One region of the Oceanibaculum indicum P24 genome, then DNA from elsewhere that is predicted to be linked to it. Evidence: riboswitches for the same ligand, from Rfam matches in the RefSeq annotation. Region 1 holds a riboswitch; the other holds the start of a gene.
What was found. Region 1 has a riboswitch for S-adenosylmethionine ahead of P24_RS08280 (aliphatic sulfonate ABC transporter substrate-binding protein). Riboswitches for the same ligand answer to the same signal wherever they lie in the genome.
Positions count from the first base shown of each region.

Region 2: it holds a riboswitch for S-adenosylmethionine, as region 1 does, so the genes downstream of both, P24_RS00910 (methionine ABC transporter ATP-binding protein) here and P24_RS08280 (aliphatic sulfonate ABC transporter substrate-binding protein) in region 1, are expected to answer to the same signal.

Region 1 is NZ_AMRL01000008.1:19,838-34,606, reverse strand. Features, by position in the region: gene P24_RS08310 (MFS transporter) at 1-1,123, opposite strand, end outside; gene P24_RS08305 (DMT family transporter) at 1,120-2,031, opposite strand; gene P24_RS08300 (trans-sulfuration enzyme family protein) at 2,470-3,639, opposite strand; gene P24_RS08295 (pyridoxal-phosphate dependent enzyme) at 3,643-5,013, opposite strand; gene P24_RS08290 (ABC transporter ATP-binding protein) at 5,183-5,908, opposite strand; gene P24_RS08285 (ABC transporter permease) at 5,892-6,767, opposite strand; gene P24_RS08280 (aliphatic sulfonate ABC transporter substrate-binding protein) at 6,764-7,771, opposite strand; SAM riboswitch at 7,881-7,959, opposite strand; gene P24_RS08275 (OsmC family protein) at 8,018-8,545, opposite strand; gene queG (tRNA epoxyqueuosine(34) reductase QueG) at 8,861-9,976, opposite strand; gene queF (preQ(1) synthase) at 9,973-10,437, opposite strand; gene tgt (tRNA guanosine(34) transglycosylase Tgt) at 10,607-11,755, opposite strand; gene queA (tRNA preQ1(34) S-adenosylmethionine ribosyltransferase-isomerase QueA) at 11,731-12,759, opposite strand; gene P24_RS08250 (queuosine precursor transporter) at 12,756-13,316, opposite strand; gene apbC (iron-sulfur cluster carrier protein ApbC) at 13,481-14,698, shown strand; gene P24_RS08240 (biotin/lipoate--protein ligase family protein) at 14,707-14,769, shown strand, end outside.
Region 2 is NZ_AMRL01000001.1:187,520-202,288, reverse strand. Features, by position in the region: gene hutG (N-formylglutamate deformylase) at 1-364, opposite strand, end outside; gene P24_RS00940 (formimidoylglutamate deiminase) at 510-1,868, shown strand; gene P24_RS00935 (MFS transporter) at 1,884-3,095, opposite strand; gene P24_RS00930 (AraC family transcriptional regulator) at 3,402-4,163, shown strand; gene P24_RS00925 (enoyl-CoA hydratase) at 4,244-5,047, shown strand; gene P24_RS00920 (MetQ/NlpA family ABC transporter substrate-binding protein) at 5,202-5,990, opposite strand; gene P24_RS00915 (methionine ABC transporter permease) at 6,023-6,688, opposite strand; gene P24_RS00910 (methionine ABC transporter ATP-binding protein) at 6,657-7,718, opposite strand; SAM riboswitch at 7,951-8,025, opposite strand; gene P24_RS00905 (SDR family oxidoreductase) at 8,272-8,994, opposite strand; gene P24_RS00900 (M81 family metallopeptidase) at 9,157-10,653, shown strand; gene P24_RS00895 (alpha/beta fold hydrolase) at 10,685-11,476, shown strand; gene P24_RS00890 (CC0125/CC1285 family lipoprotein) at 11,791-12,357, shown strand; gene P24_RS00885 (osmoprotectant NAGGN system M42 family peptidase) at 12,370-13,539, opposite strand; gene ngg (N-acetylglutaminylglutamine synthetase) at 13,607-14,769, opposite strand, start outside.

The DNA of each region.
Region 1 (14,769 bases):
AGATTGGCGAGATCACATGCCCGGCCGCCCCCGTCGCGCCGACCAGACCGGCCACCGATCCCTGCTCGTCCTGCCTGACCGACAGCGAGGCGGCGGCGGCGATGCCGGGGCGGGCGAGGCCGAAGGCGAGGCCGGAGACGACCAGCGCGAACACCAGCGGGCCATAGCTGTCGGCCAGCAGGAAGATGGTGTAGGCGGCGATGCCAATGACGCAGCCGATGCGCATCAGGAACTGCGCCGAGGGGTTCAGGCGCGGGATGATGGCAAGCTGCGCCAGCACGGCGGCCATGGCGGATGCCATCAGCCCGACGCCGACATACTGCACCGTCTCGGCGGCGGCCAGCCCCAGCACATCCATGAAATAGAAGGCGGCGGTCTGGATCGTCAGCGCCTGCACCGTGGTGATCATGATGCTGGCCAGCAGAAAGGGCCACACACGCCGGTCGAACGGGCTGAGCCGGGGCCGCATCGTCTGGCCCTTGGGCGGGGTCTGCTCGGGCAGCATCAGATAGAGCGATACGGCGCTGACCAGCGCCAGCAGGGCGATGCCGTAGAACGGCATCAGCAGGCCGAACACCACCAGCGCCGCCCCCACGCCGGGGCCGATTGTGACGCCCAGGCTGAAGCCGGCATTCATGCCGGCGACGGCGCGCACGCGCTCCGCCCGGCTGGTACGGTCGGCGACGTAGGCCTGGCCGGCGGCGATAGTGCCGGCCCCCAGCGCGCCATAGAGAATGCGCGCCAGCACCAGCAGCACGACGGCGGGAATGACGGTCAGCCAGCCCCACAGCGCCATCTGGATGATGAAGCCGAAGGCGGCTGTCGAGACGGCATAGGCGACCAGCCCGACCAGAATGACCGGACGGCGGCCCCAGATGTCGCTGCGGCGGCCCAGCATCGGCGCGCAGAACACCCAGAAGATGGCGGAGACCATGAAGATCGCGCCGACATGGAACTCGGAGAATCCAAGCTCGCGGGCAATCGGCGGCAGGTTGGCGAACATCAGCGACTGGCCCATGCCAAGGCAGGTCAGGCTGAAGAACAGCAGCTTGAAGGCGCGCTTGCGGGTCTCCGGGGAGGAGGGCTGCCGCGGTTGGTCGCCGGGCTGCTGCACGTCGCTCATGCCGGGCGCCTCCTGCCGCTGCCATTGGTGCGGATCAGGATAATGCCGACGGCAACCAGCACCATGCCGATGATGGCGGAGATGCCGAAGGTCTCGCCGAACATCAGCCAGGCCAGGATCGCGGTGAAGGGCGGCACCAGGTAGAACAGGCTGGCGACCTGCGAGGCCGCCCCGCGCTTGATGAGCACATAGAGCAGGGTGGTGGCACCGATGGACAGGATGACCGACTGCCAGACCAGGGCGAAGACGAACTCGCCGGTCCAGTGCACCACATTCGTCTCGAACAGCAGCGCACACAGCCCGAAGGCGAAGATGACGGTGATGAACTGCACGCAATTGCCGCCCACCACATCGACCCCGTGGCAGTATTTCTTCTGGTACAGCGTGCCCAGCGTGATGCCGAGCAGGCTGGCGACCGTATAGAGCGTTGCCCAGGCGGCGCTGGCGCTGGCGGTGTCGATCTTCTCCACGATCACGGCGGCGACACCGGCCAGGCCGAACAACAGGCCCAGCCATTGCCGGCGGGTGACCTTCTCGCCCAGCATCGGGCCGGCCAGGGCGGCCGTCAGAATCGGCTGCGCGCTGACGATCAGCGCCGCGACGCCGGCCTGCACGCCATGATGGATGGCGATGAACACGCCGCCCAGATAGACGCCCTGCACCAGCAGCCCGACTAGGGCTACATGCTTGATCTCATGCGGTTTCGGCCAGCTGATCTTCAGCATCAGGGCAATCGGCACCAGCAGCGCCGCCGCCAGCAGGAAGCGCAGCAGCAGGTAGGTCAGCGGCTCGGCATAGGGCAGGCCGAATTTCGCGCCGACGAAGCCGGTGCTCCACAGGAAGGTGAAGAGCAGCGGCGACAGGGCGACCCAGACGGCTTGCGTGCGGCTGGTGGAAGAAGGCGGCATTGGCGTTGAATCTTGAGAATGCGGGCGTTTTTTTCAGTAAGAACCCGCTTTGCCTTGCGCGCAACCATCATCTCCGCGCGCCTGCCCTGTTCCGGGCGGAGAGGGGGGCGAACAGGTATCCCTCCAATCCCCCTCACCCAGCTGCGCCTAGTTCGCTTCGCTCACAAGGCTTCGTAACCCTCTCCCTCCGGGGGAGAGGGAAAGAGAAAATGAGAACGCGATTAAAACTCTCTCCCCCTTGCGGGAGAGGGTGGTGAGCGCCAGCGAGCCGGGTGAGGGGGCAGGACCCCCATAGTCTGTCGCCACTACGCACTGGCTGTCATTCCCGGCCTTGTGCCGGGAATCCAGGGTTCAGCCCGCTCGACAGATGATCCAGCAAGCGGAAACCTGGACCCCCGCAACGAGTGCGGGGGTGACGGGTGGAGAAAGACGTCCTTCCTAAGCCAGCGCGTTTTCCAGATCGGCGAGCAGGTCGGTCAGATCCTCGACGCCGACGGAGAGCCGCACCAGCCCGTCGGAAATGCCGAGTTCAGCGCGGATGTCCGGCGGGATCGAGGCATGCGTCATGATCGCCGGATGCTCGATCAGGCTTTCAACACCGCCCAGGCTCTCGGCCAGGGCGAACAGCTTGGTGCGCTCCAGGAAGCGCCGGCTCTCGTCGAGCCCGCCCTTGATGACGGCGGTGACGATGCCGCCAAAGCCGCCGATCATCTGCCGCTTCGCCAACTCGTGCTGCGGATGGCTGGCAAGACCGGGATAGACCACCTTCTCGATCTTCGGGTGGGCCTCCAGCCATTGCGCGATGGCCAGCGCGTTGGCGCAGTGCCGCTCCATGCGCAGATGCAGCGTCTTCAGCCCGCGCAGTGCCAGGAAGCTGTCGAATGGTCCGGCAACCGAGCCGATGGCGTTCTGCAGATAGGCCAGAGGCTGGCGGTGCGGGCTGCCCTCGCGTACTACGGCGACGCCGCCCACCATGTCGGAATGGCCATTCAGATACTTGGTCATCGAATGGATGACGATGTCGAAACCGTGATCCAGCGGTTTCTGCACATAGGGCGAGGCGAAGGTGTTGTCGGCCACCGCGATGAGGCCGTGCTTCTTCGCCATGGTGGCAATCGCCTGGAAATCCGCCAGCCGCAGCATCGGGTTGGTCGGGCTTTCGACCCAGACCATCTTGGTGTTCGGCCGGATTGCGGCTTCCAGCGCCGCCGGGTCGGACAGGTCGACGAAGGAGAATTCCAGCCCGGCCGAGCGCTTGCGCACATTCTCGAACAGCCGGTAGGAGCCGCCATAGAGATCGTCCATGGCGATGACATGGCTGCCGCTGTCCAGCAGCTCCAGCACCGTGCCCATGGCGGCAAGGCCGGAGGCGAAGGCGAATCCCGCCTCGCCATTTTCCAGATCGGCGACGCAGGCTTCCAGCGCCATGCGCGTCGGGTTCTGGCTGCGCGAATATTCGTAGCCCTTATGCACGCCGGGGCTCTGCTGCACATAGGTCGAGGTGGCGTAGATCGGCACCATGATGGCGCCGGTTGTCGGGTCCGGCTCCTGGCCGGCATGGATGGCGCGCGTGCCGAAGCCGGCGCGGTTGGTCTTGTTCTGGGTCATCGTTCAGGCCACCGATTGACGGAGATGGTTGATGAGATCGACCTTGGTGATGAGGCCGAGGAATTTCTCGCCTTCGACCACGATGGCGACATGGTCCTTGCGGAAGATCGGCATCAGGTCGGCGATTTTCGCGGTGGGCGCGACGGTTTCCAGCCGGCTGGTCATGGCCCCCGACACCGGCCGCCGGAAGCCGTCCGGGTTGTCGTGCGTCGCCAGCAGCAGGTCGCTTTCGTCGAGGATGCCGGCAAGGCGCCCATCGGCCAGCACCGGCAGCTGCGAGATATCGTAGAGCCGCATGCGGCCATAGGCGGTCAGCAGCGTGTCGCCCGGCTCCACGCTGATCACCTCGCCGCGCACCGCCTGCCGGGCGATCAGGTCGCGCAGATCGCCGGTCTTTTCGCGGGCGGTCAGCCCCTGATCCTGCAGCCAGAAATCATTATAGGCCTTGGAGAGGTACTTGTTGCCGCTGTCGCAGACGAAGGTGACGACACGCTTCGGCGTGGTCTGGGCGCGGCAGTAGCGCAGGGCGGCGGCGATCAGCGTGCCCGAAGAGGTGCCGGCCAGGATGCCTTCCTTCATCAGCAACTCGCGCACCGTGGCGAAGGCCTCCCGGTCATCGATGGTGATGGCGCTGCCGACCAGGTCGAGGTCGCAGTTTGGCGGAATGAAATCCTCGCCGATGCCCTCGACCAGCCAGGAGCCGGCCTCGCCGATATGGCCCGACCGGCTGGCCTCGGCCAGGATCGAGCCCTTGGGGTCGGCCAGCACCATCTCGACATGGGGTGCGGTCTTCTTGAAGTAGCGTCCCAGCCCGGACAGCGTGCCGCCGGAGCCGACGCCGCAGACCATCGCATCCATGTCGCCATCCATCTGCGCCCAGATTTCCGGACCGGTGCCGGTCTCGTGCGCCAGCGGGTTGGCCGGGTTGGCGAACTGGTTCACCCAGAAGCCGCCGGGAATCTCCTTCTCCAACCGCTCCGCCATGTCCTGGTAATAGGCCGGATGACCGCGCCCGACATCGGAGCGGGTCATGACGATCTCCGCCCCCAGCGCGCGCAGATGGTTGATCTTCTCCTGGCTCATCTTGTCCGGGATGATGAGCAGCAGCTTGTAGCCCTTCTGTGCCGCGACCAGTGCCAGCCCCAGGCCGGTATTGCCGGCGGTCGCCTCGATCAGCGTGGTCTTGCCGGGCGCGATCTTTCCCTCCCGCTCCGCCGCCTCGATCATGGAGAGGCCGATGCGGTCCTTGATCGATCCGCCGGGGTTCTGGCTCTCCAGCTTCAGGAACAGCCGGCAGGGGCCGGTATCCAGGCGGGTGACTTCGACCATCGGCGTGTTGCCGATCAGCGCAAGGACCGATTGCGGGGCGGGCATATAATAATCCTGTATTTATTTGTGAATTATAAAAATCACTCACACATGACTGTAAATTGTATCTGGCCTTATCCGGTCAAGGAAAAAAGAAGCCCCGGTCCGGGAACCCTCCATGAAAACCGGGGGCATCGGACCGGGGCAGGAAAGGACCCGGGAGGATGGAAAGGGGTTACGACAGATCCAGCGCCTGGACGATCTTTTCCTTCCAGTGCTGGAAATCGCTGTCCGTGCGCCGGCGCGGGCGTGGCAGGTCGAGCGCGAATTCAGCGTGGATATGGCCGGGATTGCCGCGCATCACCACGATGCGGTCGCTGAGCGCGACGGCTTCCTCGACATCGTGGGTGACGAACACCATGGTGAAGCGCTCCTCGCGCCACAGCTCCAGCAGATGATCCTGCAGTTGCAGCCGGGTGAAGCTGTCCAGCGCGCTGAACGGCTCGTCCAGCAGTAGGATGGAGGGCCGGCGCACCAGCGCGCGGGCAATCGCCACGCGCTGCGCCATACCGCCGGACAGCTGACGCGGATAAGCCCCGGCGAAATCGGCCAGCCCGACCTTCGCCAGAACGGCGGCGATCTTGCGGTCCTGGCTCGCCTTCTCCTCACCATTCAGGGCGAAGCGCACATTGTCGGCCACACTCAGCCAGGGCATCAGCCGTGCTTCCTGGAACACCATGCCGATTTCCGGATGCGGGCCGCTGACCGGATCGCCATCGATGGCGACGCGGCCGTGGCTGGCGCTTTCCAGCCCCGACAGGATGCGCAGCAGGGTGGACTTGCCGCAGCCCGAGGTGCCGACGAGGCTGACGATCTCCGACTGGTCAATGGCCAGATCGACATCGTTCAGCGCGATGACGCCGTTCGGGAAATGCTTGGCGAGACTATCGATTGCGAGCATGGGTCGCTCCCTTCATGTCGCCGAAACCGTCCTGCCAGGCGAGGAACGGGCGGGTGGCCCCGGCCAGCACGGCGTCGGTCAGCTTGCCGGCGATGGCGAACAGGATGAGGCTGGCGACGATCACCGCCGGGCGGCCGGTCATCTGCCCATCGACCATCAGATAGCCGAGGCCTTCGCTCGCCCCCATCAGCTCGGCCGCGATGACGAACATCCAGCCCAGCGCCAGACCGGCGCGCAGGCCGACCACATAGGAGGGCAGGGTGGCCGGCAGCAGTACCCGGCGCACCAGATCCAGCCGGCTGAAGCGGTTCAGCTTCGCCACCTCCACCAGCTTGCGGTCAACGCCCTGAATGCCCTCGACCAGGTTCAGATAGATCGGGAAGAACACGCCGACCGCGATCAGCGTCACCTTGGAGGCCTCGAAGATGCCGAACCACAGGATGAACAGCGGCACCCAGGCCAGCGAGGGCACCGCCTTCAGCGCCTGCAGGGTGGGGTCCAGCAGCTCCCGCGCGGTGCGGGAATAACCGGTGACGGCCCCCAGCAGCGTGGCCGCCGCCGTGCCGGCCAGGAAGCCGAACAGCACGCGGGTCAGCGTCACGCCGATATGGCTGGTCAGCTCGCCGCTGGCCCACAGGGCGGAGATTTCTTCCAGCACCGCTTCCGGGCTTGGCACCAGATTGGGCGCGAACACGCCGGTCCAGGACAGCGCCGCCCAGCCGGCTAGCAGCAACAGGGGAACGATCAGCCCCTTGGTGCCGGCCAGTGCCGCCAGCGGGTTGCGCTTGCGCGGAGAAGCAGCGGCCCCCGAGGGAGCCGCCGCCTTCGCGGTGTCGCGGTCATAGACCTCGGCGGTCATCGCTGCGCCGCCTGCTGCCGGTTGACGCGCTGGATGTACTGGTCGTCGATCAGGTCGGCCACCAGCGCCGGCACATCGGTATCGGCTTTCAGCACGCCGATCTCGCGCAGCACGGTGCCGGCAGCTGTCAGCGCCTTGCGGTGCTCCTCGCCGATTACCGGGTTGGTGAGGTCGGTGCGCTCGCCCAGCTGCTTCCTGGCGATCTCGTCCTCGACCTTGGCGGCCTTCACGAGGTAGCCGCGCAGCTCGTCCGGATTCTCCAGCGAATATTTGCGGGCGCGCTCATAGATGGCCAGCAGACGCTCGACGATTTCCGGATTCTCCGTGGCGAAATCCTCACGGACATTCAGCACGCCATAGGTGTTCAGCGCCGGGTCGCGGTGGAACAGCCGGGCACCCTCCTGCAGCTCATGCTTGGCCATGTGCGGGTCGAGGCCGGCCCAGGCATCGACCTGACCGCTGACCAGCGCGCGCCCGCCATCGGGGTGCTGCAGCAGCACCGGCTTGATGTCCTTCTCGGTCAGGCCGGCCTGGTTCAGCGCCTGCAGCAGGAACAGATGCGGGTCGGTACCGCGGGTCACGGCGACGCGCTTGCCCTTCAGGTCGGCGACAGACTTGATGCCGCTGTCCTTGCCGGTGACCAGCGCCGTCCATTCCGGCCGCGAATAGATGTAGATCGCCTTGATCGGGTTGCCGTTGGCCTTGCCGACCAGCGCTGCGCCGCCGGCGGTGGAGCCGAACTGGATGGAGCCGCCATTCAGGAATTCCAGCGCCTTGTTGGAGCCCAGGCTCAGCACCCAGCGGACGTCGATGCCGTCCTTCTTGAACTCCTCCTCGACCCAGCCCTTGTCCTTCAGCAGCAGGCTGACCGGATTGTAATAGGCGTAGTCGAGGCCGATGCGCTCCGGCGCGGCCTGGGCGGCGCCTGCTCCAACGGTCACGGCGAGGGCTGCGGCGGCGATGCTGCCGAGCTTGAAGGTGCGGCGGGTGATCTTGATGGTCATTCTTGCTCTCCTTGCGTGTGCGCTAGCGGCGCAGGTAAGGAGGCTCGGAAGAGTGGGGTCCGTCTGGTCCAGCTCCGGGACGAAAAAAATCCGCCTCGGCTCCAGAGCCGGGCGGATTTGCCCGCTCTCTTTAGCAGAATTTATAAAGCGCCCCGCAAGCTGAGCCTCAAATCGGCGCTATGTCGTCTTTATAATCTACAGTTTCTGTGCCGTCAATCAGAAAAATTGCACAGTTGAATTTTGTTGTTAGGCGGCCTTGGCCTTGCCGTTCACCGTGTGGCTGACCGCCAGCACCGGCTTGTTGTTCAGGGTCTGGAACACCACGCAATAGCGCTCGGTCAGCTTGAACAGGCTGGCCAGCTGCTCCTCGTTCGCGTCGGTGTCGATATCGAAGGAGAGGCGGATATCGGTGAAGCCGACCGGCGCCTCGCGGTCCACCGCCAGCGTGCCGCGGAAGTCCAGGTCGCCCTCGGCCTTCACCGTGCCTTCGCGGATCTCGATGCCCAGCGCCGTAGCGACCGCCTTCAGCGTGACGCCGGCGCAGGCCACCAGCGCCTGGAGCAGCATGTCGCCGGAGCAGGCGGACAGGCCGTCGCCGCCGGTCGCCGGATGCAGCCCGGCCTCGACCAGCGCGCGCCCGGTATCGACGGAGCAGGTGATGGCTTCCTCGCCCAGCCTGCCGTCGGCCTTCAGGGTGATCTTCGCGGCGTCCGGCTGGTCCTTGTACTGCGCCTTCAGCGGCGCCTGCAGGGCCTTCAGGGTGGTCGCGTCCATGATCCGTCTCCGCATGCTCGTCAAAAAAAATCCGCCGCAGCCAAAGCTGGGCGGATCGGGGCCGACGCTTTAGCTGCATTTGTAAAGCGCCCGCAAGCTGATGCTCAAATCGGCGCTGACCGGGAAGATAGGGGCGGGAGGATGAGGAGTCAACGGGGCGCTGACAGGTTTCTTTCTTCGCTCCGGTTTCCTCAGACCGTCACCCCCGCATTTATTGCGGGGGGCCAGGCTTCCGCTTGCTGGATGCTCGCCCGAGTAGGCTGAACCCTGGATTCCCGGGACAAGCCCGGGAATGACGGTTGGCGGTGAACGAGATTATCCTTCCAGCCACTCCGCCCTGACGTCTTCATCCGTTTCGGTTGGCAGATGCCGGTCGCGCAACGCCGCGAACCGGTCGGCATCGAGCAGGCGGGACAGCGCCCAGACCGCCATGCCGCGCACCAGCGGGGAGCTGTCTGAAAGCAGGCTTTCCGTAATTGGTACAAGCGTTTGTGACCCGCTGTTGCCAATCGCGATCAGTACATTGCGCACGAAGCGGTCGCGGCCGATGCGCTTCACCGGCGAGCCGGAGAAGAGCTGGCGGAAGCCGGCATCGTCGAGCTGCGCGAGGTCGGCCAGGCGCGGGGCCATCAGCTCGGCGCGCGGCAGGAAGGCGTCATGGCCGGTCGGCTTTGCGTACTTGTTCCAGGGGCAGACGGCGAGGCAATCGTCGCAGCCATAGATGCGGTTGCCCATCGGCTCGCGGAATTCCCGCGCGATGACGCCCTTATGCTCGATGGTCAGATAGGAGATGCAGCGCCGCGCATCGAGCTGGTAGGGCGCCGGGAAGGCGTCGGTCGGGCAGGCGGAAAGGCAGCTTGTGCAACTGCCGCAATGGTCGATCTCGGAGGTGTCGGGGGCCAGGTCCAGAGTCGAATAGACCTCGCCGAGGAACAGCCAGGAGCCGAAACCGCGCGACACAAGGTTGGTGTGCTTGCCCTGCCAACCGAGGCCTGCCTGCTGGCCCAGCGGCTTTTCCATGACCGGTGCGGTATCGACGAATACCTTCACGCCGCTGTCGATTTCCTCCGCCATCCAGCGCGCCAGCGCCTTCAGCCGGTTCTTCACATGATCGTGGTAGTCGCGCCCCTGGGCATAGACGGAGATACCGGCGCGCGTCGGGTGGTCGAGGATCGCCAGCGGGTCGCGGCCCGGACCGTAATTCATGCCCAGCACGACGATGCTGCGCGCCTCTGGCCACAGCACCTGCGGGTCGCCGCGCCGGTCGGCCTTCTCTACCATCCAGCCCATATCGCCATGCCGGCCCTCGGCCAGGAAATCGGCCAGCCATTGCCGCACCTGATTGCTGAGCTGCGCCGGAGCAAAGCCGACGGCGTCGAAGCCCAGCGCCAGCGCCTGCTCGCGGATGCGGGATTTCAGGTCTTCGGTCATCCCCGGCCGCGATAGGGGGGGACACCCTGATCGGGAATCCACACGCCCTCTGGCGCGGGGCCGGTCTGGTAGAACACGTCGATCGGGATGCCGCCACGCGGATACCAGTAGCCGCCGATGCGCAGCCATTCCGGCTGCATGACCTCCACCAGCCGGCGCGCGATGGAAACGGTGCAATCCTCGTGGAAGGCGCCGTGATTGCGGAAGGAGCCCAGGAACAGCTTCAGCGACTTGCTCTCCACCAGTCGGTCCTTCGGCACATAGTCGATGACCAGATGGGCGAAGTCCGGCTGGCCGGTCAGCGGGCAGAGCGAGGTGAATTCCGGGGCCACGAAGCGCACCATGTAGCGCACGTCCCCCTGCGGGTTCGGCACCGTCTCCAGCACCGCCTTCTCCGGGCTGTCCGGCAGGCCGGTCGCCTGTCCCAGCTGCGTCAGGCCGCTATAGATGCTGTCGGTCATTCGGTATATCCCCTCAATCGGTCCTTCGCGCCTGAGAAAATGAAGTTTCTCTTTCGTCATGGTCGGACTTGATCCGACCATCCATTGACCGAGCGAACTGCACGGACCGCTGGACCCTCGGGTCAAGCCCGAGGGTGACGAATCAAAGTATTAGCCTCAAGCCGCAACCCTATCCCAGCGCCGGGATATCCCCGCCGGCCTGTGTCTCATGGAAGCCGGCCACAAAATCCTCCAGCGATCCGGCCTCTATGGCGGCGCGCAGGCCCGCCATCAGCCGCTGATAATAGGCCAGATTGTGCCAGGTCAGCAGCATCAGCCCGAGAATTTCCTCCGACCGGACCAGATGATGCAGATAGGCGCGGCTGCAGGAGGTACAGGCCGGGCAGGGGCAGCCTTCCTCCAGCGGCCTTGGATCGTCCTGATGCCGGGCATTGCGCAGGTTCACCGTGCCGCGCGCGGTGAAGGCCTGCGCGGTGCGGCCGGAGCGGGTCGGCAGCACGCAGTCGAACATGTCGATGCCGCGCTGCACCGCGCCGACGATGTCCGCCGGCTTGCCCACACCCATCAGATAGTGCGGCCGGTCGGCGGGCAGATGCGGCACCGTCTCCTCCAGCACCCGGAACATGATCTCCTGGCCCTCGCCGACCGCGAGGCCGCCCACCGCATAGCCATCGAAGCCGATGGATGCGAGCGCTTCCGCCGAACGCTTCCGCAGATCGGGATAGACGCTGCCCTGCACGATGCCGAACAGCCCATAGCCGGGGCGCTTCTTGAAGCCGTCCTTGGAACGCTGCGCCCAGCGCATCGACAGCTCCATGGAGGACAGCGCCTGTTCATGCGTCGCCGGATGCGGGGTGCATTCGTCCAGCACCATGGTGATGTTGGAATCCAGCAGATGCTGGATCTCGACCGAGCGCTCCGGCGACAGGAAATGCACCGACCCGTCGATGTGGGAGCGGAAGGTGACGCCCTTCTCCTCGATCTTGCGCAGGCCCGCCAGCGACATGACCTGAAAGCCGCCGGAATCGGTGAGGATAGGCTTCGGCCAGTTCATGAATTTGTGCAGGCCGCCCAGCGCCGCGACGCGTTCCGCTCCCGGCCGCAGCATCAGATGATAGGTGTTGCCCAGCAGGATTTCCGCGCCTGTCTCGGCCACCGATTCCGGGCGCATCGCCTTCACCGTCGCGGCGGTGCCGACCGGCATGAAGGCGGGCGTCTCGATGGTGCCGTGCGCGGTCGTCACCCGGCCGCGCCGGGCCGCGCCATCGGTGCCGAGGAGCTGGAAGCCGAACTCTACCGGCTGGGATGCAGCAGACATGCGTCACCGTAGGAGTAAAAGCGATAGCCGGCCTCTATCGCATGGCTGTAGGCAGATTGCATGCGCTCCAGCCCGGCAAAGGCCGAGACCAGCATGAACAGGGTGGAGCGCGGCAGGTGGAAATTGGTCATCAGCAGATCGACCGCCTTGAAGCGGTAGCCGGGCGTGATGAAGATATCGGTGTCGCCGGAAAAGGCCGGGACGGTGCCATCCTCCCGTGCCGCGCTTTCCAGCAGGCGCAGCGAGGTGGTGCCGACCGCGACCACGCGGCCGCCCTGGCGCTTCGTCTCGGTGATGCGCGCGGCGGTCTCGGGGTCGATGCTGCCCCATTCGGCATGCATCCGGTGGTCTTCCGTATCGTCGGCCTTCACCGGCAGGAAGGTGCCGGCGCCGACATGCAGCGTCAGGAAGGCGGTGCCGATGCCGCGTTCGGCCAGCGCCGCCATCAGCCGGTCGGTGAAGTGCAGCCCGGCGGTGGGCGCGGCGACCGCACCTTCCTCGCGGGCATAGATGGTCTGGTAGCGTTCGGCATCCGCTGCTTCCGCCTTGCCGCCGCGGATATAGGGCGGCAGCGGCATGGAGCCGTGGCGCTTCAGCGCCTCCAGCAGGTCGGCGGCGCCGGCGAAGGCCAGCCGCAGCTCGCCACCCTCGCGCTTTTCCAGGATGTCGGCGGCGAAATCCTCGGCGAAGCGGATCGTCTGGCCGGTTTTCAGCCGCTTGCCGGGCCGGGCGAAGGCCAGCCATGTGCCGTCGGCTTCCGCCTTGTGCAGCAGCACCTCGACCGCGACCTCGCCGCGATACCCATGCAGCCGGGCCGGGATCACGCGGGTATCGTTGAACACCAGCAGGTCGCCGGGGTTCAGCAGGGCCGGCAGGTCCAGAACACCGCAATCGCCGAGCCGGTCCGGGCGGATATCCAGCAGCCGCGCCGAATCGCGCGGCTCGGCCGGCATCTGGGCGATCCGCTCCGGTGGCAGGTGGAAATCGAAGAGATCGACCTTCACGAGGGGCGCGCGGTCCCCATCGGCCGCACCACCGCCATCAGCAGGCGGAAGGGGGAGAGGAAGAGCAGGGCCAGCGCCAGCTTCACCGCGAAATCGCCCAGCGCCAGCGTGACGAAGGGAACGGCGGTGCCGGCGAAGGCCAGCGTGAAGAACAAAGCGGTATCGACTGCCGAGCCGATGGAGGAGCTGGCCAGCGGCGCCTGCCACCAGCGTCCGCCGCGCAGCCGGTCGAACACATGGACGTCCAGCAGCTGCGCCACCAGGAAGGCGCTGCCCGAGGCCAGCGCGATGCGCGGCGTCGCCAGCCACAGCGAGCAGATCACCGCCAGCGCGAAGCCGATATAGACCACCTGACGCGCCCGCCTTGGCCCATAGGCACGGTTGGTGAGGTCGGTCACCAGGAAGGTCGCCGGATAGGTGATCGCGCCCCAGGTCAGCCAGTCGCTGAGCGGAAACTGCACCAGATAGTTCGATGCGCTGACCAGCACGATCATCGCCGCGACGGCGATCAGCATGCCGCGCAGTACGCTCCGGTCGATATTGGTGGCGGGGTTCATCTCTATCAGCATTTCCTGCGGGACTTTCGGACCCGGCTTATAGGCCAATCCGACCGCTTGTTGAAGGCCAAACCATATTGGTATGACCGGCGGGCTTGTCCAACCGCACCCAAGCCGTGATATCAGTAGGCCAAACCGCCACCTAACGCATAAAGAAGAACATCATGGTTCAGATTTCCGAAGACCAGATCCTGCAGGCACTGAAGTCCGTCCGCGACCCGGATCGCGGGCAGGATATCGTGTCGCTCGGCATGGTGACCGGCTTGTCCGTGCAGGAGGGCCGCGTCAGCTTCGCTATTGAGGTCGACCCCTCACGCGGCCCGAAGCTGGAAGGCCTGCGGCAGGAGGCCCAGAAGGCCGTCGAGGCGCTGCCGGGTGTTGCCGGCGTGACCACCGCACTGACCGCGCACAGCGCCCGCGGGCCCGCTGCGCCTGCTCCCGCTGCCGCACCGCGCCCGCTGGGCGGCAAGCCGGCGGCTGGCAGCCGTGTTGGCGGTACAGCTCCTCATGCCCATGGCCATGTGCACGGCCATTCGCACGCCCCGCAGCAGCCGGGGCAGCAGCCGGCCCAGGCGAAGCCGCTGGTGCCGGGCGTGCGTGCGATCATCGCCGTGGCGTCGGGCAAGGGCGGTGTCGGCAAATCCACAACCTCGGTCAATCTGGCGCTGGCGCTGGCTGCCATCGGCCGCAAGGTCGGACTGCTGGACGCCGATATCTATGGTCCGTCGCTGCCGCGCATGATGGGCATCACCGGCAAGCCGACCACCACGCCGGATGGCAAGACGCTGAAGCCGATGGAGAATTACGGCGTCAAATGCATGTCCATGGGCTTCATGGTGGCAGAGGATACGCCGATGATCTGGCGCGGCCCGATGGTGATGAGCGCGCTGGAACAGATGCTGCGCGATGTCGATTGGGGCGATCTGGACGTGCTGGTGGTCGATATGCCGCCGGGCACCGGCGATGCGCAGCTCACCATGGCGCAGCGCGTGCCGCTGGCCGGGGCGGTCATTGTCTCGACGCCGCAGGACATCGCCCTGCTGGACGCCCGCAAGGGTCTGAACATGTTCCGCAAGGTCGATGTGCCGGTGTTCGGCGTGATCGAGAATATGAGCTACTTCCTGTGCCCGCATTGCGGGGAGCGCAGCGACATCTTCTCGCATGGTGGCGCGCGCAAGGAGGCGGAGCGCATGGGCGTCGATTTCCTGGGCGAGATTCCGCTCGACATCGCCATCCGCGAGACCTCCGACGGCGGCAAGCCCATCGTGGTCTCGCAGCCTTCCAGCCCGCATGCGGCGGCCTATCGCGCCATTGCCGAGGCGGTCTGGGCGCGGCTGTCCGGTGGTGCCGTGCGGGCCATGCCGAAGATCAGCGTCGAATAGGCCGGATCATGGAGGAGGCAACCCGCAGCCTTCTGGAGGTGACGGAAAAGCCGGTCTTCCCGCCGGTCTAT
Region 2 (14,769 bases), on a different contig from region 1:
AATAGGTCGTACGGCGCGCCGCGATCTCCGCCTCGTCCGGCTCCTCGCCGTCCTTGTACAGCGGCTCGCCATCGAAGCTGGTGAGCGGGCACAGGCCGGTGGTCGCCTGGCCGGGGTAGAGCGACACGCCGGACGGATCGCGATTCACATCGATGATGGTGCGCGAGATACCGGTGCGCACCAGGGTGGCGCCCATATCGGCGGCGAAGTCGTACAGCTTCTCGATCCACCAGTCGGCATCCTTGCGCGCCAGCCAGGGCGAGACCAGCCGGTTCTCGAACGCCGCCGGAATATCCGTGCCGGTATGCGGGAAGCTCAGCACGAGGGGCGCATCGCCCCGGCGGATGGTCAGCCAGTTGGTCATCGGTAATCTCTGTTGGTCGCGGGCATGAGGGCGCCTTGGAAGGCCGGAGGTCGATTGTGCGAAGATGAAGCCCCGCCTGCGGATTATGTCTAGACATAATTTTCGCAGCCGAGGAATGATGCGCGCGAATTATGGAGTAGGCACGATGCGCCGGCTGATTTTCGACCATGCCCTGCTGCCCGATGGCTGGGCCGACCGGGTCGCCCTCACGATTGCCGATGGCTGGATCGAGAAGATCGAGCCGGATGCCACGGGCGATGGCGAGCGCATCGCCGGCATTGCCCTGCCCGGCATGCCGGACCTGCACAGCCACGCCTTCCAGCGTGGCATGGCAGGGCTGGCCGAGACGCGCGGACCGGCCTCCGATTCCTTCTGGACCTGGCGGCAGGTCATGTACCGCTTCCTGGATCGGCTGACGCCCGAAAGCGTGGAGGCGATCAGCGCCTATGCGATGATGCAGATGGTGGAGGGCGGCTTTACCGCGCTGGCCGAATTCCACTATCTGCATCACGGTCCGGACGGGCAGCCCTATGCCGACCGGGCGGAACTGTCGGCCCGCATCGCGGCGGCGGCGCAGGCCAGCGGCATTGGCCTGACCCTGCTGCCGGTGTTCTATGCCCATGGCGGCTTTGGCGGGTTGCCGCCGACCGAGGGACAGCGCCGCTTCGTGAACGATCTCGATGGCTTTGCGCGGCTGCTGGAAGGCGCCGGGAAGGCACTTACCGCCCTGCCGGATGCGCGGCTGGGCCTCGCGCCGCACAGCCTGCGCGCGGCAACGCCGGAGGAGATCACCGCACTGGCCGGGATGGTCCCGGACGGGCCGGTCCATATCCACATCGCCGAGCAGATGCAGGAGGTCGAGTCCTGCCTCGCCTGGTCGGGCCGCCGGCCGGTCGAATGGCTGCTGGAGAACCAGCAGGTGGACGGGCGCTGGTGCCTGGTGCATGCGACGCACCTGCTGCCGGCGGAAACCACCGCAATGGCCGCATCCGGCGCGGTCGCCGGCCTGTGTCCGCTGACCGAGGCCAATCTGGGAGACGGCATCTTTGACGGGGTGAATTACCTGGCGCAGGGCGGGCGTTACGGCATCGGCAGCGATTCCAATATCGAACTGGATGCCCCCGGAGAACTGAAGATGCTGGAATACAGCCAGCGCCTGCGCGACCGGGGACGCAATCTGATGGTGCGCGGACAGGAAGGCGCCTCCACCGGCCGCGCCCTTTACGATGCGGCGCTGGATGGCGGGGCGCAGGCGCTGGGCCGCCGGATCGGCGCGCTGGCGGCCGGCCACCGCGCCGATATCGTGGTGCTGGATGCCAATCATCCCGATATCGCGCTGGCGCGCGGCGACCGCTGGCTGGATTCCTATATCTTCGTTGCCGGCAAGTCGGCCATCGACAGGGTCATCGTCGGCGGCGAGATTCTGGTGGAGGGCGGCCGGCACCGCGCCCGCGACGCGCTGGCAGCGCGCTACCGCGCCGCGCTGGACGGCTTGCGGGGCTGAGCTATTCGCCCAAGCCTACTCGGCCGCTGCCGGGGCAGGCATCTTCTTCTCCGACGCGCCGGTTGGCATCAGGGCTGCGGCCAGCGTGATGATCGCCGCCAGCACGGCCAGCACCAGCATCAGCGTGGCGAATCCGCCACCGCCCTGGTGCAGCCCGGCGATCATCGGCACGGCGGCGGCGCTGACGCCCAGTGACAGCACATATTTCGCCGCATACATGCGCGAGCGCCACTCTGCCGCGCCATAGCGCGCGACGATGGCGTCGTTGATCGGGATCGCGCCGAACACCAGCAGCATCATGCCGATGGCGGCCGCGACCATCAGCGCGCCCTCCGCATTGGCGGCGATGAGGAACAGCGGCACCTGCAGGATGATGACGCCGACATAGATCAGCTTCAGCGGGTAGCGGTCGATCAGATGGCCGACGACGATCTGCGCGCAGGCCGCGATGACATAGATCGCGGTGACCAGCGCGCCGATCTGCGTGGTGGTGCCGGCAAAGCTGGCGGTGCGCTCGGCGATCAGCTTCGGCAGGCCGACCGTGGTGGCGTGGAAGATGATGCCGCCGCACAGGGTGGCCACGATCACCACGCCGAACAGCAGCTTCATCTGCGAGGCTGTCAGCGCGATATGCACGCGCGCCGGCTTCTTCGCCGCACCCTTCGCGGCCTGCCGGCGGGCGAAGACCATATAGGCGATGCCGGTGGCGATGGAGACCAGGCCCGGCAGGATGAACACCGCGCGCCAGCCCCACTGGTCGGCCAGCGCGCCCGCTGTGATACCGGCGGCGGCGACGCCCAGATTGCCCCACACGCCGTTGATGCCCAGCGCCTTGCCCAGCTTCTCCGCGTCGGCGGCCACCATGGCGATGCCGACCGGGTGATAGATCGCGGCGAACAGGCCGATCAGCGTCAGCCCGGCCGCCAGTTCCAGCGGCGAGCGGGCGAAGCCGGTCAGGATCGAGGCCATGCCGATGCCGATGAAAAACACCGACATCATGCCGGTCTTGCTCCAGCGGTCGCCCAGCCAGCCGGCGGGGATCGAGGCCGCGCCGAAGGCGACGAAGCCGAACACGGACAGTGACAAGACATCGGCGTAGGAGCCGCCGAACACCGGGTCGGCCGCCATCGCAAGCACCGCCGTCGGGAACAGCAACATGAACAGATGGTCGTAGAAATGGCCGACATTCAGGAACAGGAAGCCGGTCCGGTCGCGATGCACGCTCATGGGTGTCCTCGTTCGCCTTTCAGTGCCGTATGGAGCGGGTTCGCTGCCACGCAGCGATTCTCTCCATCCGTCACCCCCGCACTTGTTGCGGGAATCCAGGGTCCAGCCCGCACGGGCGATGCCGAAGCAAGCTGAAGCCTGGATTCCCGGGACAAGCCCGGGAATGACGGTTGGATTAAGAAACTGACAACGCGTTCCTATCCATACTCATCTCTCCTCGACTCTAGGCCGCGCCGGTGCGACCATCTTGCGATGGTTAGCCAAGAGATATCGCAAACCAGTCAAACCTATCGCCCCAGCCTGGAAGTGAAAGGGCTGGAGGATGTGCCGCGCCCGGTGGTGCCACTGGCCATCGATTTTCCCGACGGGCACACCATCCCGCCGCATGTGCACCGGCGCGCGCAGCTGATCTATGCGGCGCGCGGGGTGATGACCGTCTCCGTGCCAGCGGCGGGCGGCGGTCTCTGGGTGATTCCGCCGCAGCGCGCGCTGTGGATGCCGGGCGGGATCGCCCATTCCATCCGCATGACCGGTGCTGTCGAGATGCGGACGCTCTATCTGAGTGGGGCGGCGGCATCGCGCCTGCCGCCGGATTGCCGCGTAGTTGCCGTCCCGCCGCTTCTGCGCGAGCTGATCCTGCGGGCGATGGACATCCCACCGCTCTATGACGAGCAGGGGCCGGACGGGCGGCTGATGGCGGTGGTGCTGGACCAGCTGCATGTGCTGCCGATCATGCCGCTGCACCTGCCGATGCCGGCGGACCGCCGGCTGGCCGCGATCTGCCGGGCGCTGCTGGCCGACCTTGCCGACAACCGCCCGCTGGAGGAGTGGGGCCGGCAGGCCGGCGCCAGCGTCAGCACGCTCGCCCGGCTGTTCCGCCGCGAGACCGGCATGGGCTTCGCCGCCTGGCGCCAGCAGGCGCGCCTCGTACGGGCGCTGGAGCTGCTTGCCGCCGGCCATCCGGTCACGCAGGTGGCGCTCGACCTAGGCTATGACAGTGTCAGCGCCTTCATCGCCATGTTCCGCCGTGCCTTCGGCGTGCCGCCCTCGCGCTATTTCCGGGAATGAGCGGGACAGGTCTGCGCCATCGCCCCTTGACCCTGCCGCCTTGCTGGCCGAGACATCGGATAACGAAATTGAGGGGGGAAATGATGACCGACCAGCCGAGCTACATCCAGCTGCGCTATGACGATCACGGGAAGAAGGGCCGCGTCGCGCGCGTGACCATCGCCAATGCGCGCAAGCTGAACACCATGAGCACGCCGCTGATGGAGGAGTTCACCGCCATTTTCGCCGAGCTGGCGCGCGACGACAGCCTGCTGGCCGTTGTGCTGACCGGCGAGGGCGAGAAGGCCTTTGTCGGCGGGGCGAATATCGATGAGATGGCCGGGCTGGACGAGCACAAGGCGCGCGCCTTCATCACCCGCGTGCATGGCTGCTGCAACGCGGTGCGGCAGGTGCCGGTGCCGGTGATCGCGCGGATCAACGGCTATACGCTGGGCGCGGGGCTGGAGCTGGCGGCGGCCTGCGATCTGCGCATCGCCGTGGACAGCGCCGTCTTCGGCATGCCGGAGGTGAAGCTGGGCATCCCCTCCGTGGTGGAAGCCGCCTTGCTGCCGGGGTTGATCGGCTGGGGCCGCACCCGTCAGATCCTGCTGCTGGGCGAGAATTTCAGCGCCGCCGAGGCCGAGAAATGGGGATTCGTCGAGAAGCTGGTGCCGGCCGCCGATCTCGATGCGGCGGTCGATGACTGGCTGGCGAGCCTCGTGGAATGCGGGCCGGTCTCGATCCGATTGCAGAAGAAGCTGATCCGCGACTGGGAGGACCTGCCGCTGCGCGCCGCCGTGGCTGCCGGCATCGACAGTTTCGCCACCGCCTGGAAGGGCGAGGAGCCGCGCCGCATGATGGATGATTTCCTGAAGGCACGCGAGGAACGCCGCAAGGCGAAGTAGGGGGCTGGTTGCTTCGCCTTTGTCATTCCCGGGCTTGACCCGGCAATCCAGGGGCCATGTTCTGTAACGCTACAGGCAAGGCACCGCCCCTGGACCCCCGGGTCAAGCCCGAGGGTGACAGGTCGGAGCGGGTGACAGGTCGGAGAGGTAAGCCTTACCAGCTGGTGACGACCGCGCCCTTGAAGCGGGTCTGGATGAATTCCTTCACCGGCTGGGTGTGATAGGCCTTCAGCAGGGCGGCAACCCAGGGCTTGCCCTTGTCCTGCTCGCGTACGGCGATGATGTTGGTGTAGGGCGACTCGGCAGTCTCCCGCGCGATGGCGTCCTTCACCGGGTCGAGGCCGGCCTCGACGGCGTAGTTGGTGTTCACCGCCGCTGCCGTGACGTCATCCAGGGAGCGCGGCAGCTGCGCCGCGTCCAGCTCGATCAGGCGCAGCTTCTTGGGGTTCTCCGCGATGTCCAGCAGGGTCGGCTTCAGGCCGACGCCGTCGCGCAGCTTGATGACGCCCTTGGCCTGCAGCAGCAGCAGCGAGCGGCCGCCATTGGTCGGGTCGTTCTGGATCGCCACGGTGGCGCCCTCGGGCAGCGCGTCGAAGGACTTCACCTTCTTCGAATAGAAGCCCATCGGGAACACCACGGTCTGGCCGACCGACACCAGCTTGAAGCCGCGATCTTTCACCTGATTGTCCAGATAGGGCAGGTGCTGGAAGGAATTGGCCTCGATATCGCCGGACGCCAGCGCGGTGTTCGGCACGACATAGTCGGTGAACTCGATGATCTTGATGTCGAGCCCGTCCTGTGCCGCGACCTTCTTCACCTGCTCCAGGATTTCGGCGTGCGGGCCAGCGGAGACGCCGACGCGGATGGTCTCCGCCGAGGCGGCACCGGCGAGACCGGCGGTGAGCAGCAGGGCGGCGAGGCCGCCGAGGATACGCTTGTTCATGAGAGATACTCCTTTGGTTTTGACTTGGAAAATCAGGCGGTGCGCAGGCGCTTGTTCACCCGCCGGGCGAGGCGTTCGCCCAGCGACTGGATGCCCTGCACAAGCACGATGAGGAGGAGGACGACGGCGGCCATCACCTCCGGCATGAAACGCTGGTAGCCATAGCGGATGCCAAGATCGCCCAGCCCGCCGCCGCCGACCGCGCCGACCATGGCCGAGTAGCCGATCAGGCTGACGATGGCCAAAGTGAGGCCCAGCAGGATGCCGGGCAGGGCTTCCGGCACCAGCACCTTGGCGATGATCTGCAAGGGGGTGGCGCCCATCGTCTCCGCCGCCTCGACCAGCCCGCGATCCACCTCGCGGATTGCCGTCTCGACGATGCGCGCGATGAAGGGCGTGGCGGCCACGGTCAGCGGTACGATGGCCGCACTGGTGCCGATGGAAGTGCCGGCGACCAGCCGCGTGAACGGGATGATCGCCACCACCAGGATGATGAAGGGCGTCGAGCGGGTGGCATTCACCAGCACCCCGCCGATGCGGTTGAACAGCGGGGCGGCCAGCAGTTCGCCCTGGCCGGAGGTCGCCAGCCAGACACCGAGCGGCAGGCCCAGCGCCGTGCCGATGGCGCCGGACAGCGCGACCATGTAGAGCGTGTCGAGCGTGGCTTCAGCCAGCAGCAAGAAGAGCTGGTGCGACATGGCCCAGGACCTCCACGGAAAGTTGATGGGACTGGAAGAAGGCGAGTGCTGTGCCCAGCGTCTCGCCATTGGGCAGGGAGACCACCAGCGTGCCGAAGGGCCGGCCCTGGATATGGTCGATGCGGCCCGACAGGATGTTGGCGTCGATGCCGTGATGCCGGGCCAGTCGGCTGAGGATCGGCTGGTCGGCGCTGTCGCCGGTGAAGCGGATCAGCAGCACCGCCTCGCCGCCCGGCTGCGCCTCGGCCTGCAACTGGTTGGCCAGCGACGGCGGCAGGTCAATGCCGGTCACTATGCCGATGAAGGAGCGCGTGGTCGGGTGCTGCGGCCGGGTGAATACCTCGAACACGCTGCCCTGTTCGATCACCCTGCCGGCCTCCAGCACCGCCACCTTGTGGCAGATTTCCTTGATGACATGCATCTCGTGGGTGATGAGGACGACCGTCAGCCCCAGCTTGCGGTTGATCTCGGCGATCAGCCGCAGCACGTCGCGTGTGGTTTCCGGGTCCAGCGCGCTGGTCGCCTCGTCACACAGCAGCACCTTCGGCTCGGTCGCCAGCGCGCGGGCGATGCCGACGCGCTGCTTCTGCCCGCCGGACAGTTCGGCGGGGTAGCGGTCGCGCTTGTCGGTAAGGCCGACCAGTTCCAGCAGCGGCTCGACCCTGGCTTTGATCGCGGCTTTCGGCAGGCCGGCCAGTTCCAGTGGCAGTGCCACATTGTCGAACACGCTGCGCGAGGACAGCAGGTTGAAATGCTGGAAGATCATGCCGATGCCCCGGCGTTCCCGGCGCAGGGCGGCGCCGGACAGGGCGGATATCTCCACACCGTCCACCAGCACGCGGCCGGAGGTGGGGGCCTCAAGCCGGTTGATGACGCGGATCAGCGTCGATTTGCCGGCACCCGACCGGCCGATGATGCCGTAGATCTCACCGGCCCCGATGGTCAGGCTGACCTCGTTCAGGGCGGTAACAGCAGGTCCACCGCGCTTGGGCGGCGGGTAATGTTTGGAGACCTGATCGAGCTGGATCATGTCCTGGGACTCCTGACGTAAGGATGACGGAATGTCCCCGCTGGCGGGCGGGTTCAATCGTTCTGGAAAAGGGAAAAAGGGCCGGGCGCTCTTGCGGAAGAGGGCCGGGCCAGGCCGGCTGTCAGGTTCGACAGCGGCAGCGGCACATTCGGCGGGTGGCGCCGGAGGCCGGGAAATCAGGCAATAAAAAAAGCGCACACATGGCTCACTCCATCAACAGACGGGAAAACCACGAATACGCTCCGTGGCGCTTTAGCGTTTGTTGACGCGGCGCAAGCTGCTCCCTCAAATCACCGCGAGACAAGTTTCCCTGTCTGCTGGTGAAGATAGGGATGGCGGTTTTTCCGTCAAGCGGAAATGTGCGCAGGAGGGGGCTGAATTTTTTGCAACGCACAATGGGGGCTGAACTCTCTCCGCGGAAGAACCGCTTTCTCTTTCGTCATGGTCGGACTTGATCCGACCATCCATTGACCGAGCGAACCGCACTGACCGCTGGACCCTCGGGTCAAGCCCGAGGGTGACGAGAAAGAAGAGGGGAGAGGGGAAGTCCCCCCTACATCACCACTTGGCCGACGGTCAGGCCGCCGCAGACATTCAGCACCTGGCCGGTGACGAAGCCGGCCCCGTCGGACATGAAATAGGCGCAGGCCGCCGCCACTTCGGAAGGCTGGCCGATGCGGCCGACCGGCACGGTGGCGATCAGCGCCTCGGCCTGTGGGCTGCCCGGCGGGTTGGCATCGCGGAACAGCTCGGTCTCGATGGGGCCGGGGGCGACGCAGTTCACGGTGATGCCGTCGCGCGCCAGCTCCAGCGCCCAGCTGCGGGTGAAGCCGACAACGGCAGCCTTGGTGCCGCCGTAGATGCCGCGCCCTTCCTTGCCCAGCGCGGCGCGGCTGCCGATATTCACGATGCGCCCGCGCCGCTTTGCCTTCATCGCCGGCAGCACGGCCTGGCTGCATTGCAGCAGCGCGCGCATGTTCACCGCGATCATCTGCTCGAAGGCCGGCAGGCTGGCCTGCTCCAGCCGCTCCACGGTGATCAGGCCGGCATTGTTCACCAGATTATCGACCTGATAGGTCTTCGCGATCTCCGCCAGCGCGCGGGCGGTGTCAGCAGCATCCGACAGATCGCCGGTCACATAGTCGCCGGGAAAGCCCTCCTTCGGCGCGCTGCGCGACAGGCCGATCACATGATGGCCGCGCGCCGCCATGTCTTTCGCCAGCGCCAGGCCGATGCCCCGGCTGGCGCCGGTGATGAGGGTGATGGGTTTCGACATTGCTTCCTCCCTGTTCCGCCCTGCGGGCGTAAAGATTTGCCGTCACTTAGTTGTAAAGTTTGCTGACGACTTTGTTTTCTGTCGGTAGCATGATGCCCGCAAGCGCCGGGCCGGCGTCAAGGCGCAAAGGCCGGTACACAAACACCAAATCCAGGGATCGCCATGTCCAAGCGTGTGCTCATTGCCCAGATCATGCACGAGACGAACACTTTCAGCCTGCTGCCGACAGATGAGGGGGCCTATCGCCGCCGCTATCTGGGCATCGGTGACGAGATTGTCGGGCAGTTCCGCGGCACCCGCACGGAGCTTGGCGGCTTCATCGACGCCGCCGAGCGCTTCGGCTGGACCACGGTGAACGCGGTCGCCGCCAACGCCACCCCGTCTGGCAAGGTGACGGCGGATTGCTGGGCGATGCTGAAGGGCGCCGTGCTGGATGCGCTGGACAAGCAGGGACCGGTGGACGGCATCTGCCTCGCCCTGCATGGCGCGATGGTGACGGAAACGGAGGATGATGCGGAAGGCGCGCTGCTGGAGGCGCTGCGCCGCCGGCTTGGCCCGCGCGTGCCGATCGCCATCACGCTGGATCTGCATGCCAATGTCAGCGATGCGATGGCGGAGAATGCCAATGCCATCATCGCCTACCGCACCTATCCGCATATCGACCAGTTCGAGCGCGCGGTGCAGGCCGCCGACCTGGTGAATGAGATGATGGAGGGCCGGCTGGAGCTTGGCTGCATCGTCGGCCGCCCGCCCTCGCTGGATGGCTGCGACCATGGCCGCACCAGCGCCGGCGTTGGCCCGATGGTCGATCTGCTGGCCAGGGCCGCGGAATATGAGAAGGAGACCGGCATTCACGCCATCTCCATCCATGCCGGCTTCCAGTGGTCGGACATCCACATGGCCGGCCCGTCCGTGTCGATCAGCCATAATCCGGCGGTGACGCGGCGCGCGAAGGATATTCTGGATACGCTGATCCGCGAGATCTGGGACACACGCGACAAGCAGACCGTGCATTACCAGACGCTGGACGTCGCGGTGGCCGAGGCGTTGAAGGGCGATGACGGCACCGGCAAGCCGCTGGTCATCGCCGACCCGACGGACAATCCGGGCGGTGGCGGCTATGGCGACACGACGAACCTGCTGCGCGCGCTGCTCGATGCCGGGGTGAAGAATGCCTGCTTCTGCCCGATCACCGATCCGGCGGCGGTGCAGGCCGGCCAGAAGGCCGGTGTTGGCGCCAGCATCACGGTCGAACTGGGCGGCCATACCGATCCGGCCTTCGGTGCGCCGATCAAGTGCACCGGCGTGGTAAAGCATCTGGGCGATGGCCGCTTTGTGCATGACGGGCCGATGTGGAAGGGCGTGGTCATGCAGATGGGCCCGACCATGGTGCTGGAGGTTGGCGGCATCGAGATCGTCGTCACCAGCAACCGGCAGCAGACCACCGACCATCAGGCCTTCCTGACCAACGGCATCGATCCGTTGAAGAAGAGCGTCATCGTGGTGAAGAGCGCGCATCATTTCCGTGCCGCCTTCGAGCCGATCTCCCGTAAGGTCATCGCGGTTGATTCCGGCTCGCTGTGCTCGCACGACTGGTCGCGCTTCGACTTCAAGAAGCTGCGGCGGCCGATCTGGCCGCTCGACGAAGTGGTTTTCTAAGTCCCAACCTGGCACGACAAGAGGAACAGAAATGGCCGAACTGACGCTCTCCAACGGTGCCAAGCTCTATTACGAGGTGCATGGCGACGGGCCGCCGCTGGTGCTCGCCGCCGGACTGTCGGGCAGCGCCACCTTCTGGAACGTCCATGTGCCGGAACTGTCGAAGCACTACAAGGTCGTGCTGCACGATCATCGCGGCACCGGGCGCAGCAGCCTGGACCGGATTGAGTATTCGGTGCCGCAGATGGCCGATGACGTGCTGGCGCTGATGGACCATCTCGGCATCGACAAGGCGCATTTTGCCGGCCATTCGACCGGCGGGGCGATGGGCCAGCATATTGCGCTTGAACATCCGGAACGCATCGACCGGCTGGTGCTGAGCGCCACCTGGGCCGGCTTCGACGGTTATTTCCAGCAGCTGTTCCGGGTGCGCACGGAAATCCTCGACAGCATGGGGCCGGGGGCCTATCTGCGCGCCAACATCCTGTTCATGCTGCCCAGCGACCATCTGCGCGACAATCCGGATGCCGGGCTGATCACCGACGAGGCGGCGGCGAAGCAGGTGCCGGTGCCGGAGATCGTGAAGTCGCGCATCGCCGCCATCATGGCGCACGACCGGCGCAAGGATGTGCCGACGATCCAGCACAGGACGCTGGTGTTCGGCGCGCGCGACGACATGGTGACGCCGGCCTATCTCAGCGAGGAACTGGGCCGCCTGATCCCCAACGCCGAGACGGTCATCCTGCCGCATGGCGGACATTTTTACCCGGCCGTCCACCCGGAGCGCTTCCGCGAGGTGCTGACCGGCTTCCTGGAGGGGTGAGGGGCGCTCACCCCATGTACTTCGAGACGGCCCTGCGGGCCTCCTCAGGACGAGGGGAGCATTGGATTACCGGTGGCGCCACCTGGTGACCTCATGCTGAGGAGCCTGCACAGCAGGCGTCTCGAAGCATAAGGCGGCTGGCTCCCCTCTCCCGCCAGGGGAGAGGGTAAGAAGGGGAAGGAAACTACTTCCCACGACGGATTTCTCCCGCTGCCGCGTACAAGGGAAAAGGCATCGCCCTTGGAATGCCTTAGTTGCCGCCTACATTGTGTGTTAAGAACGGCTCGCAGCATTTGTTTACCGGGAGAGCAAGCATGAGCGCTGGCACATTTCTTTCTGCCGCCGGCACCAAAGGCACCGTGACGAAGCTGGCGCTGACCAAGCTGGCAATGGTTACCGGGCTGGCGCTGCTGGTCGCCGCCTGCGCGCAGCCGACGCCCTACAAGCCGCGGCTGGACAGCTCGACGGGCTTTTCCGAGCAGCAGATCGAGGGCAACCGGTTCCGCGTGACCTTCTACGGCAATGACGTGACGCCGCGCGAGACGGTGGAGAATTACCTGCTCTACCGCGCCGCCGAGCTGACGCTGCAGCGTGATGGCGACCATTTCGTGCTGGTCGAGAAGGATATCGAGCGCATCACCGATTATCACGGCAATGCCGGCTGGCCGGGCGGCTACAGCGTCTATGGCAGCCGCTGGCCCGGCAGCTATGGCTATGGCATGGGCTGGAACACCAACAGCTACGCGCAGAACCGGTACCGCGCCTATGCCGATATCCTGATCTTCAAGGGGCGGACACCGAAGGACGATCCGAAATCCTACGATGCCCGCACCGTGATCGAACAGCTGGGGCCGACGGTCCGCTACCCGCAGCCGCGCTGATCCCTCAACCCATCAGTCGTCGTCCGACCTGCCGGCGCCGAAGGCGTGCGGCAGCAGGTTGGGGTCGATATCGGCGCCCTGGGTCTCCGGGAAGCCCTCGACGCCGCCGAGCCGCGTCGAATCGCGCTTCGCTGTCGCCGGGCTCTGCATGTAGAGCGTGATCAGCTCCGCCAGATTCTCCAGCGCGCTTTCATGCACCCGCTCATAGCCGTGCGAGGCGTCGATGCCGAAGGTCAGCAGCGCTGTGCGGATGTCATTGCCGGCCTCCACCGCCGAGGCGCCGTCGCAGCGGTAATAGCGGAACACGTCGCGCTGGTGCGGGATGCGATGATCCTTCGCCAGCCCGATCAGCTTGTGCGTCAGGTGATAGTCGAACGGGCCGGTCTGGTCCTTCATCGCGATGGTCACGCCGGTCTCGCGCGAATTCTGGCCGGGGGCGGTGGTGCCATTGTCGATGCTGACCAGCTCCGCCACGTCGCCATGCAGCACGGCGGAGGCACCCGATCCCACCTCCTCGGAGATGGTGAACAGCAGATGGCAGTCCATCGGCAGCTCCATCTCCGCTTCCTTCACCGCCTTGGCGGCGGCCAGCATGACGGCAGCACCCGCCTTGTTGTCGAGATGGCGCGAGACGATGTAGCCGGTCTCCAGGAATTCCGGCTGAGGATCGATGGCGACATAGTCGCCGATATTCACACCCAGCTTCTCCAGGTCCGCGCGACTTTCCGCCTGCGCGTCGATGCGCAGCTCGACATGGTCCCAGCCGACCGGCTGGGTATCGATCTCGCGGTTGAAGGTATGGCCGGAAGCCTTCAGCGGCAGGATGGTGCCGCGATAGGCGCTGTCGTCGGTGAACAGGGTGACGCGCGCGCCCTCAGCGAAACGGGCCGACCAGTGGCCGATCATCACCAGCTCCAGCCGGCCATTCGGCTTAAGGTTCTTCACCATGGCACCCAGCGTATCGAGATGGCTGACCACGGCGCGGTCGGGGCTGTATTGCCGGCCCGGCAGGTCGGCGCGGATGGCGCCGCGCCGTGTCAGCTCGTAGGCGATGCCGAGCCGCTCCAGTTCGCGGCTGACGAACAGCACGACCTGATCGGTGAAGCCGCTCGGGCTGGGAATGCACAACAGCTCGCTGAGTACCCCCTTCAGATAGGCCATGTCGATGGTCGGCTTGTGCATGATATCCCCTGTGGTTTCGGTTCCCTGACGTTGGGTTTGCGACGGTTCTCCGTCTTTCCTGTTCCCGTTAGCGCATGTCCTTTGGCGGCCAGCGGTCGATGGCGGTCTGCGGGAACAACAGGTCGATGAAGCGTTCCGCCGTCGGCTGCGGCTCGTGATTGGCGAGGCCGGGCCGCTCGTTCGCCTCGATGATTGCGTAATCGGGCCGGGCCGCGCTGGGGACGATGAAATCCAGCCCGACCACCGGAATGTCGATGGCCCGCGCCGCCTTCACCGCCGCATCGACCAGCGCCGGATGCAACTGGTCGGTTACATCATGGATGGTACCGCCAGTGTGCAGGTTGGCGGTCTTGCGCACCAGCAGCGTCTCGTTCTCCGGCAGGATGCTGTCCAGCTCATAGCCGCCCATGGCGACGCAGCGCTCGGTCTCCACATCCATCGGAATGCGGCTTTCCCCGCCGGTCGCGGCGGCACGGCGGCGGCTCAGCTTTTCGATCAGCTGCTCCACCGTATGATGGCCGGTACCGGTGATCGAGGGCGGTCGGCGCACAGCGGCGGCCACCAGCTTGAAGCCGATGACAATCAGGCGCAGATCCTCGCCCTGTACCAGCTCTTCGATCAGCACCGTGTCGCAGGTGCGGCGCGCCGTCTCGATGGCGGTCTTCAGCTCCTCTACGCCGCGCACATCGACGCTGATGCCGCGCCCCTGCTCGCCGCGCGCGGGCTTCACCACCACCGACTTGTATTCCTTCAGGAAGGCGATATCGGCCTTGGTGTCGCCGGCGGTGCGCTGGGCCGGCACGCGCAGCCCTTCCTTCTCCATCAGGCGGCGGGTCACCGCCTTGTCGTCACAGCGGCTCATGGCGACGGCAGTGGTCAGCTCCGACAGGCTCTCGCGGCAGGTTATTGACCGCCCGCCATGGGTCAGCTTGAAGAAGCCGCCCTCGGCGTCCAGCACCTCGACGCCGATGCCGCGCCGCCGTGCCTCGTTCACCAGCAGCATGGCGTAGGGGTTCAGATTTTCCTCGACCGGCGGGCCGGCGAACAGCTTCTCGTTGATCGTGTTCTTGGTCTTCACCGCGAACACCGGCACGCGCTGGAAGCCCAGCTTCTCGTAGAGGCCGATGGCCTGGTCATTATCGTGCATCACCGACAGGTCCATATAGGCCCGCCCGCGCGCCGCGAAATGCTCCGCCAGATGGCGCACCATCGCCTCGCCGATGCCGGGAT